One region of the Moellerella wisconsensis genome, then DNA from elsewhere that is predicted to be linked to it. Evidence: predicted binding sites of a transcription regulator. Region 1 holds the regulator's gene; each other region holds the start of a gene.
What was found. The regulator Fur, encoded in region 1, represses iron uptake genes when iron is present. The targets are predictions, from matches to a motif close to ATAATAATGAGAACNACTATCAA.
Positions count from the first base shown of each region.

Region 1 (3,292 bases):
GTGCTGCGATGATTTTGATTAGGCAATACACGCCATGTAAGATACATATAGGGCAGCCCAACGATAGCTAGACACCAAAATGCCCCGCGCCAAAGAGTATATTCTGCAAAAAAACCACCTAATGCTGGCCCCAAAAGTGTTGCCATCCCCCACATACTCGACATCATTGCCAGTACCCTTGACCAGAGATATTGTGGGAAAACAAGATGAACCATGGAATAAGATAAGGTGAGTAAAATTCCTCCGCCAGCGCCTTGAATTATACGTCCTAGTAACATGAGTAGCATCGAGGGGGTGAGGGCACAAACAATCGTGCCGATAATAAAAATCAGTGTTGCGATAAGATAACTTTTTCTCGGACCGAGGCGGGATAAAATACGAGAAGTCAGAGCCGAGAGAATAATGGATGACAGAATAAACAGCGTGGTGTTCCAAGCATAAAAATCTAGACCGCCAATATCACGTACTACGGAAGGTAAGGTCGTAATAGTGATGTAGACATTGACCGCATGCAGAACGATCCCTCCGGTTAGCGCCAAGGTGAACCAAAGATATTGACCTGTAAGTAATGTGCTCCAACCGCCACGATTGGGTTGTTCCGTTTGACTCATTCATTCATCCTTCAACAATCAATTAGCGCGATATTTATGATGAGAAATCAATGAGTCGCTATTGATATCATTGTATTCTCATTTCGCTTACTTTGTTCTGTTTGTTGTTTCTGCGTTTAGTCTTTGGGGGATCGTTCTTAGATACGGGTTCTTTTGAACGTTAATTTTTGATAGTTAGTCTTTGAAAACTGATTGTTTAAGCGGTCTTTTAATGTGATTTTTGATACTAGAGATTAGTGTAATATTACGTCGAGTGATTATCAAATTTATTGGTTAGAGAACGCAAATGAGAGGCAAAATAAAATCCGCATGTGGTTTGCACATACGGATTTCAGAGGAAATTGACTAGATTAATTGCTCCGTAGCGTTTTGGTTACTTACTGGACATTAAAAGTAATGCATATGACTAAAACAGATCATAACCAGAGCACAAAACACCGATATAGCCAAGTTGTGCGGCAAGCTATAGGATGCAGTTACAGAGCCAATAAAAAGGTACTATTCACCTTTCGCTTCATGAGCATCACCGTTATCACGGCAATCACCATCAGCACAATGACCATACAGGTACAGGCTGTGGTTTGATAATTTAATTCCGTGGCGCGCCGCGATATTTTTCTGACGAGTCTCAATTGATTCATCAGTAAATTCAATAACTTTGCCACAATCAAGACAGATAAGGTGGTCATGATGATGCTGCTGTGTTAGTTCGAAGACAGATTTACCACCTTCAAAATTATGGCGAGTCACAATTCCAGCATCGTCAAATTGGTTTAATACACGGTACACTGTTGCGAGGCCAATCTCTTCGCCTAAATCAATCAGCTTTTTGTAGAGATCTTCCGCACTGACATGATGGCACTCAGGATCTTGAAGCACTTCCAGTATCTTCAAGCGTGGAAGTGTAACTTTCAGCCCAGCATTCTTTAATGCTTTATTGTTGTCGGTCATGCGGATTTATCCTGTAACTTAATTCATGAATTTAATAATAACTAAACATAATTAACAGAAAAAAGAGATTTCTATTAAACGATTTCACAATTATAGGCTTAGTGAGAGTAAATAGAAACCAATCATGTCTCATTATTACCATATACCCAACATCATATAAATTGCAGTCGCCGTGTTTATTGAATCAATTTTTAGGTTATATTTTCGCGTTCTATCTATGTTTACGATGCTATTTATTGGTCGTTGGTTACATTATTTGCTGTATATCGCATTTGCTGTATATCGCGCCAAAATAAACATTAAATAGTCGAAAAAATAGCCAACTGCGACTCGTGTTTACTGTAGTTCATCTACAGTTAAAATTATGTTGAGTAACTTTCTGCTCAGCCACATGTGTGTTTAGCCACATGTGATATTAACCAATAATTTCAGAGAGAGACATCTCGTCAGAAATTTGTTTAACCCATGCATCCACTCGCTCTTCAGTGAGTTCAGGTTGCCGGTCTTCATCAATGGCTAAACCGATAAAATGACTATCATCCGCCAGTCCTTTAGAGGCTTCGAAGTGATAGCCTTCAGTTGGCCAATGACCAACAATAACAGCGCCTCTTGGCTCAATAATGTCACGAATAGTGCCCATTGCATCGCAGAAATATTCTGCATAATCTTCTTGGTCACCACAACCGAAAAGAGCGACTAATTTACCCTCGAAATCAATTTCTTCGAGCGTAGGGAAAAAGTCATCCCAATCGCACTGAGCTTCACCATAATACCAGGTTGGAATACCCAGTAGCAGGATATCAAATTCAGCGATATCTTCTTTGCTGCTTTTTGCGATATCGTGAACTTCTGCCACATCTTTACCCAGTTTTTGCTGGATCATTTTGGCAATATTTTCTGTATTACCTGTGTCACTACCGAAGAAAATACCTACGATTGCCATAAAGTGAGTCAACCTCTTCTGTTTCTGTCAGGGCTGTCAGTCAGTTTCTGACGCCAAATTTGTGCTGAATGATTACCATTAATGATAGCATTGTGCTTTCTATTTTGGCCAAACTATCAGGATAAATCTGTCAAATTTGTGTGGTTAGCATTGTGGATGATGACGTTTAATCTTTCGCCGGCAGAAGTGACTGCTCAAGCTGAGCCATCAATATCTGTTCGATAAGTTCACTGCGACTGATGTTCTGTTGCTCTGCCAATTGGTTCAGTATTGCAACGGCGTCTTCATTTAATTTTAGTTCAACCCGACGTAATCCTTTGACTTTATCTCGTCTTAATTGATTGCGTTTGTTGATTTTTAATTGTTCATCCCGTGATAACGGGCTTGTCTTCGGTCGCCCAGGCCTACGTTCGTTCGCGAACAAATCAAGAGTGGTGCGATCAGTTTGTTCTTTTGCCATATCTAGTAAGTGTTAAAGGGCGAGTACCAAGGATCCAGCGCGCAATCATACCTTAGCTGCCTGCATATCGCTACTATTGCGGAGCGATGAAGCGCTGTTATCGATTAAAATATCAGCGCTTATTTAAAAAAATATCCCGAGCGAATAAAAAAACAGCAACTTCTAACTACTGATACTAATTAACGGGTTTGCTGTTGCCATAATTGCGCATATAAGCCTTGTTGTTGTAGCAAATTATGATGATTATCAAACTCGACAATCTCGCCATTATGGATAACGCAAATTCTGTCGGTATACCGTAGAGTATTTAGCCGATGTGCGATACTA
Region 1 covers NZ_CP093242.1:1,055,016-1,058,307, forward strand. The annotation lists gene MNY66_RS04525 (MFS transporter) at 1-611, opposite strand, end outside; gene fur (ferric iron uptake transcriptional regulator) at 1,110-1,562, opposite strand; gene fldA (flavodoxin FldA) at 1,978-2,505, opposite strand; gene ybfE (LexA regulated protein) at 2,672-2,965, opposite strand; partial or broken gene MNY66_RS04545 (type I secretion system permease/ATPase) at 3,145-3,292, opposite strand, start outside.

Region 2 (3,292 bases), 1.6 Mb from region 1:
CCATCGAGTACACTGGACAACTGTTCTTTTGATACTGCCTGCTCACCAACAAATAATTGGCTGTCGGCCTTAACCGTCAAGAATACCGGTTTTTCTGGTCGAGGTTGTGGCTGTGCCGTTGATGCAGGTAAATCGACTTTAATATCGACCGTAGCTAATGGAGCTGCAACCATAAAGATAATCAATAAAACCAGCATCACGTCGATAAAAGGCGTGACGTTGATTTCATGCATTTCACCGCTATCATCCAGTTCTTCGCCTAAACGCATTGCCATAATAATTACCTTGCTTTACTGTTTTCTAAATCGAGATCACGACCTAGCAATAACGCAGCTTGTGCTGCCATATCACCGACCTGTCCCCGATAGCTGTTGATCATACGAGCAAATATATTATAAATAACTACGGCTGGAATCGCCGCAATCAAACCAATCGCCGTTGCCAATAATGCCTCAGCAATACCAGGAGCCACAACCGCGAGATTAGTTGTTTGTGAGTGCGCGATACCGATAAAACTGTTCATTATTCCCCACACCGTGCCAAAAAGCCCGACAAATGGAGAAATAGCCCCGATAGTTGCAAGATAACCATTACCTCGCCCCATATAACGACTAATTGCCGCAACAGCGCGCTCAAGACGAAATGTTGTTCGCTCTTTGGTACCGGCAAGATCGGTGCTATTTAATGAGAGGGTACGCTCTGAGGCCGCTTCATTTAATAGCAAATATGAGATACTTGTTTTGCTAAATTTCTCAGCAATTGACAGAGCTTCATCTAGCGAAGCTACATCGGCTAAAGCCCGTTGCTCTTTTTTCAATCGACGACGAGCAGTAATTAGCTCGGCACCTTTGGAGAAAAATAACGCCCAAGTGATCACCGAGGCAATAATTAGGCCGATCATAACCACTTTTACCACTACGTCGGCATTTTGGTACATTCCCCAAACAGATAGGTCTTCATTAAACCCACCTTTTGGTTGTGCAGAAACGAGTTCCTCAACCGCTACTGGCTGTCCTTCATTGCCTTCTAAAGGCGAATTATTCTCACTAATCACAGGCGTTGCCGAATCAGGCTTAGATTCCGCGATTGTTTGGCCATTTACTGCGCTAGAATTAGATGAAACTGAATTTAGTGGTGCTGATTGTTCTGCATTTGGCGTTGCGGGAGTGGTATCTGCAACCGCAGAACCCGACAAGCCGATTGCCAATAGAATAGAAGCTGTCAATTTACGCATCAGTTGGCCTATTACTCTCTTTTACCTATTTAATGAATATTTAGTCGCGATGAACTACCTTTACATCGACTAACCCCGCAAAGCACACATCCATCCGCAAATGCTATGAGCTGCTTTTTTACTCACAATAACCTGAAATATAGGGGAATGCTCAATAACACAATCTGAAATCAATGCTTATCACATAATAAAATTGCTTAAAGTAACCACAATATGAGCATTGTCACCCTTTGTAATCTGAAGTACGGTGAATATATGCCAAAAAAACATGGCAGATAATAGCAGACACAAGATGAATTGATAGTAATTATCATTACTATTCAGACTTTTTGTTATTTTCCCAAAAAAAATAACTTAGTCAAATAGTAGATAACTTTTTATCCTCAATTCTCGCCATCAAATTGAATAATTATCAGGTTCAAGATTTCTATTTGTACTTCTCAAGCAAAATCATTTAACGTCAAAGCAAGGCTTTGTTGAATAAAAATCAGCCTATGTAGTTTTAGATCAATAGCAATTGGAAGTATCTAGGGATCGAGAGGCCAATATGACAAACGAAAAATTACACACACAGTTAGTCCAGATAGGCAGAGATGCCAAATATACTCAAAAAGGCGTAAATCCGATTATTCAGCGCTCCTCTTCCATTATCTTTGATTCGCTGGCGGATAAACAACACGCCACCACTAATCGCAGCAAACAAGCCTTATTTTATGGCCGCCGAGGTACGCAAACGCATTTTGCCTTTCAGCAGGCAATGACTGAATTAGAAGAAGGTGCGGGATGTGTATTGTATCCTTCTGGTGCAGCCGCTATCACAAATGCTATTCTCGCATTTGTCCAAGCAGACTCTCATATCGTAGTGAGTGGCGCTGTTTATGATCCAACCCAGAATTTTTGCGATCAGATCCTCAGTAAACTGAAAGTGAAAACTAGCTATATAGACCCTCTGATAGGCGAAGATATTACCGATTATCTGCAACCAAATACTCGGGTGGTTTTCCTTGAGTCCCCCAGCTCTATTACCATGGAGATCCAAGATATTCCGGCGATCGTACAAGCCGTGCGCGGTTATAATCCCGAAATTATCATAATGATGGATAATACTTGGGCTGCGGGAGTGCTGTTTAAACCACTGGATCATGATGTTGATATTTCTATTCAATCAGCCACTAAGTATATTAATGGGCATTCTGATGGCATGCTGGGTACTGCTGTGGCTAACCAACGCTGTATTGATACCTTACGTGAAAACTCTTATTTGTTAGGGCAAACGGCTGATCCCGATAGTATTTATATGGCAGGACGTGGTCTACATACACTCGCAGTACGCTTAAAACAGCATGAAAAAAGTAGCCTCGAAATTGCACATTGGTTAGAGAAACGCCCTGAAGTTGAACGTGTTTATCACCCCGCATTAGCGAGTTGCCCTGGATATGAAATATTTAAACGCGATTTTAGTGGCTGTAATGGCTTGTTCTCTTTTAGCTTAAAACAGACGTTATCCGCCCAGCAGTTCCAGAATTTTCTCGATTATTTCACCCATTTTAAAATGGCATTTTCATGGGGGGGCTATGAATCACTAATTTTAGGTTATCAACCCGAAGATCTCCGAGCGATGCGGCAATATGATTATACACCAGCCGCAGGAACCTTATTCCGCCTGCATGTTGGTTTAGAAGACAGCGCCGATTTAATTGCCGATTTAACCGCCGCATTTGCACGACTTTAATTGCAGATACCGGAGCAGTGAAAAAATAACACTCAGTATATTTACTTAAATCATTGCTCCTTCGGCCATTTAACGTAAACAAATCAAAACGGAAGGTTTTTTTTATTGTAAAATAACTAATAAATATAATTTATCAGCAAATAACAGGAACGATTATGGAAGTATTACACGAAATTGTGCGTGCCCTTTGGGATCACGATTTCATGAAACTCTCCAATCCCGATATCCTTTGGGTTATTTATGGGGTTCTTTTTATCGTTATCGTTTTAGAGAATGGTGTGTTACCAGCGGCATTCTTACCGGGAGATACACTGTTAATCCTCTCC
Region 2 covers NZ_CP093242.1:2,994,838-2,998,129, forward strand. The annotation lists gene exbD (TonB system transport protein ExbD) at 1-275, opposite strand, end outside; gene exbB (tonB-system energizer ExbB) at 281-1,234, opposite strand; gene metC (cystathionine beta-lyase) at 1,782-2,966, shown strand; gene MNY66_RS13160 (DedA family protein) at 3,122-3,292, shown strand, end outside.
Region 2: metC (cystathionine beta-lyase) is a predicted target of Fur. The motif match lies at 1,532-1,554, and genes of this name have one in related genera.

Region 3 (3,292 bases), 500 kb from region 1:
TGAAATATTAGGGAGCCAACAGTGTCAATTTACGGTGTTATTAGCCCACGAATGGCTAGATAGTTTACCTGCGCCACAGATTGATTCTAGCCATCAAACATCGAACAATAATCAATCGCCATGGTACTTATTTGGTCATTGTACCGAAACAACCGCATTGCCGAATAGCAGTAAACAGTGGGAAAATATTTTCCGCCGATATGGACAATCATTAGCCAATATTAGTGTAGGATGTTGTGGCATGGCAGGAACTTACGGTCATGAAACGGCTAATTTAGCATATTCAAAAGGGATATACGCGCTATCTTGGCAGCCAGCAATAGAGAAATTACCGCCCGCACGTTGTTTAAGTACCGGCTATTCTTGTCGCAGCCAAGTGAAACGCATAGAGGGAATTGAAATGAAACATCCGCTACAAGCACTGTTAGAGGTGCTCGCATGATCTGGCGTCGCGAGTTTACTTTAGAACAACTTAATACTATGGCATCAAGCTGCATGCTGGGAACTTTGGGGATCACGATTACCGCTTATGGTGATGATTTTATTGAAGCCAGAATGCCCGTGGATCAACGAACCAAACAGCCGTTTGGTTTATTGCATGGTGGAGCATCGGTGGTTTTAGCTGAGTCATTAGGTTCTATGGGCGGTTATTTATGCACTGAAGGGGAGCAAAAAGTGGTTGGGTTAGAAATTAATGCGAATCATTTATGTTCTGTCCGTTCGGGCTGTGTTACCGGTGTCGCCAAACCAATCCATTTGGGACGGCGTCAGCAAGTTTGGTCGATTGAGATTTTTGATGATAAACAACGGTTATGTTGTATTTCACGCTTAACTACCGCAGTATTATCTGATTAATTCAGATTTTTATGCTGTTATCATAATTTAACTCCCTGTTTTGTGAGTATCTAAGTGCGACTTACGGACAGGGAGCCTGTGCAAAGCTATATTTGCACTATATTTTCAACATCATCATCATCTTCAACATCATCCCCTCACTGTATGTTTAATATCTCCTTTAATACCCCCATTTATTTTGTGATTATCTTTTTTTATCGCTGATTTCATTAAGTGGTATAATAAATACCAGTTTATTAATTAATGCCTTTTTTTAAATTTAGTTCAGCGAGAATAAAGAAAAAAACATAAAAAATAAATCCTTTTAATTCATTTAGATATACAATATCCATCCAAAGGAAATAGATAATTTCATCGCTAATTGTTTAAAAAATGGTCTTAAATAGGTATATCCTCTCAAAACAAATGGTTGAAGTGATAACGGTTATCGCTACCATGGAGTTATTGGGTATAATAATAGGCAACTGGCTGAAAAACCATAGGATTAGTGAGGTCAAAAATGACTCAGAGCTTACAAAATAGTGGGGATAAGCACGCAGAGCAGGGCGTAGAAACATTCTCACTTGATGAAACTAACTGGCAAGGCGTAAGCCTGACCGAAAGCGCCGCTGCACAAATCCGTAAACTGATGCAGCAAAACCCGAAGAGCAAAGGGCTCTCACTAGGGGTTAAACAGTCAGGCTGCGCCGGGTTTGGTTATGTGTTTGAAATGATTGATAACCCAACAGATCAATATTTAGTGTTTGAGCAACAAGGCGCATTTTTATTTGTGTCTAAAAAAGCCATGCCGTTTATTGATGGTACTGTGGTTGATTATGTTCGTGAAGGACTTAATCAAATGTTTAAATTTAATAACCCTAAAGCCCAACATGCCTGCGGGTGTGGTGAAAGCTTTGGCGTATAAGTGAAGTCAGATTATGTCTCAGAGCAATGTAGAAATTGGCGATGAAGTTCAAAGCTGGCTGAGCGACAGTCGCTATAAAGAAGGATTTTTTACTGAACTAGCCACAGATGAAATGGCTAAAGGTCTAAATGAAGACGTTATTCGTGCCATTTCAGCTAAACGAAATGAACCGGATTGGATGCTGCAATTCCGTCTGGATGCTTATAATCATTGGAAAGATATGGAAGAGCCTCACTGGTTGAAGGCTAACTATCCATCGCTTGATTATCAAGATTACAGTTATTATTCCGCGCCGTCTTGTGGTTCATGCGACGATAATTGCAGTTCACAAGAGGGGGCGACTCAAAGTACGGGCGCAGAGGCGAACACCAATTATCTGACCGCAGAAGTTGAAGATGCCTTTAATCAGCTCGGTGTTCCGGTGCGTGAAGGTAAAGCTGTTGCTGTGGATGCTATTTTTGATTCAGTATCAGTTTCAACAACTTATCGTGAAGAGTTAGCGGAACATGGTGTGATCTTCTGTTCTTTTGGTGAAGCAATTCATCAATATCCTGAATTAGTAAAAAAATATTTAGGATCGGTAGTTTCCAGTCACGATAACTTTTTTGCGGCATTAAATGCAGCAGTCGCCTCAGACGGTACCTTTGTTTATATTCCTAAAGGTGTACGTTGCCCGATGGAATTATCAACTTATTTTCGTATTAATGCGGCTAAAACTGGACAATTTGAACGAACTATCTTGATTGCAGATGAAGGCAGTTATGTCAGCTATATCGAAGGATGCTCTGCACCTGTTCGCGATAGTTATCAGCTGCATGCGGCAGTAGTTGAAGTGATCATTCATAAAGATGCTGAAGTTAAATATTCTACCGTACAGAACTGGTTCTCGGGTGGTGATAGTGATACTGGCGGGATCCTTAACTTCGTGACTAAACGAGCATTGTGTGAAGGTGAAAATGCTAAAATGTCGTGGACTCAGTCTGAAACTGGCTCGGCGATTACGTGGAAATACCCCAGTGTTATTCTCAAAGGGGATAATTCGGTTGGCGAATTCTTTTCTGTAGCATTGACCAATGGTAACCAGCAAGCAGATACCGGCACTAAGATGATCCATATTGGCAAAAATACCAAGTCAACGATTATCTCGAAGGGAATTTCTGCGGGTAAAAGCCAGAATAGCTATCGTGGATTAGTTAAGATTCTCCCAAGTGCAGAGAATGCACGTAATTTCACTCAGTGCGATTCCATGTTGATTGGTACCGAATGTGGTGCACATACGTTTCCGTATGTTGAAGTTAAAAATAACAGTGCCCAGCTAGAGCACGAAGCGACGACTTCGCGTATTGGTGAAGATCAGCTGTTCTATTGCTTACAGCGCGGTATCAGCGAAGATGATGCTATCTCAATGATCGTCAATGGCTTTTGTAAAGATGTTTTCTCCGAGTTGCCATTAGAATTTGCAGTGGAAGCACAAAAATTATTGGCAATCAGCCTTGAGCATAGCGTCGGCTGATTGAAATTTATTTTCTTAAG
Region 3 covers NZ_CP093242.1:1,557,132-1,560,423, forward strand. The annotation lists gene ydiJ (D-2-hydroxyglutarate dehydrogenase YdiJ) at 1-442, shown strand, start outside; gene MNY66_RS06995 (hotdog fold thioesterase) at 439-855, shown strand; gene sufA (Fe-S cluster assembly scaffold SufA) at 1,355-1,759, shown strand; gene sufB (Fe-S cluster assembly protein SufB) at 1,773-3,272, shown strand.
Region 3: sufA (Fe-S cluster assembly scaffold SufA) is a predicted target of Fur. The motif match lies at 1,270-1,292, and genes of this name have one in related genera.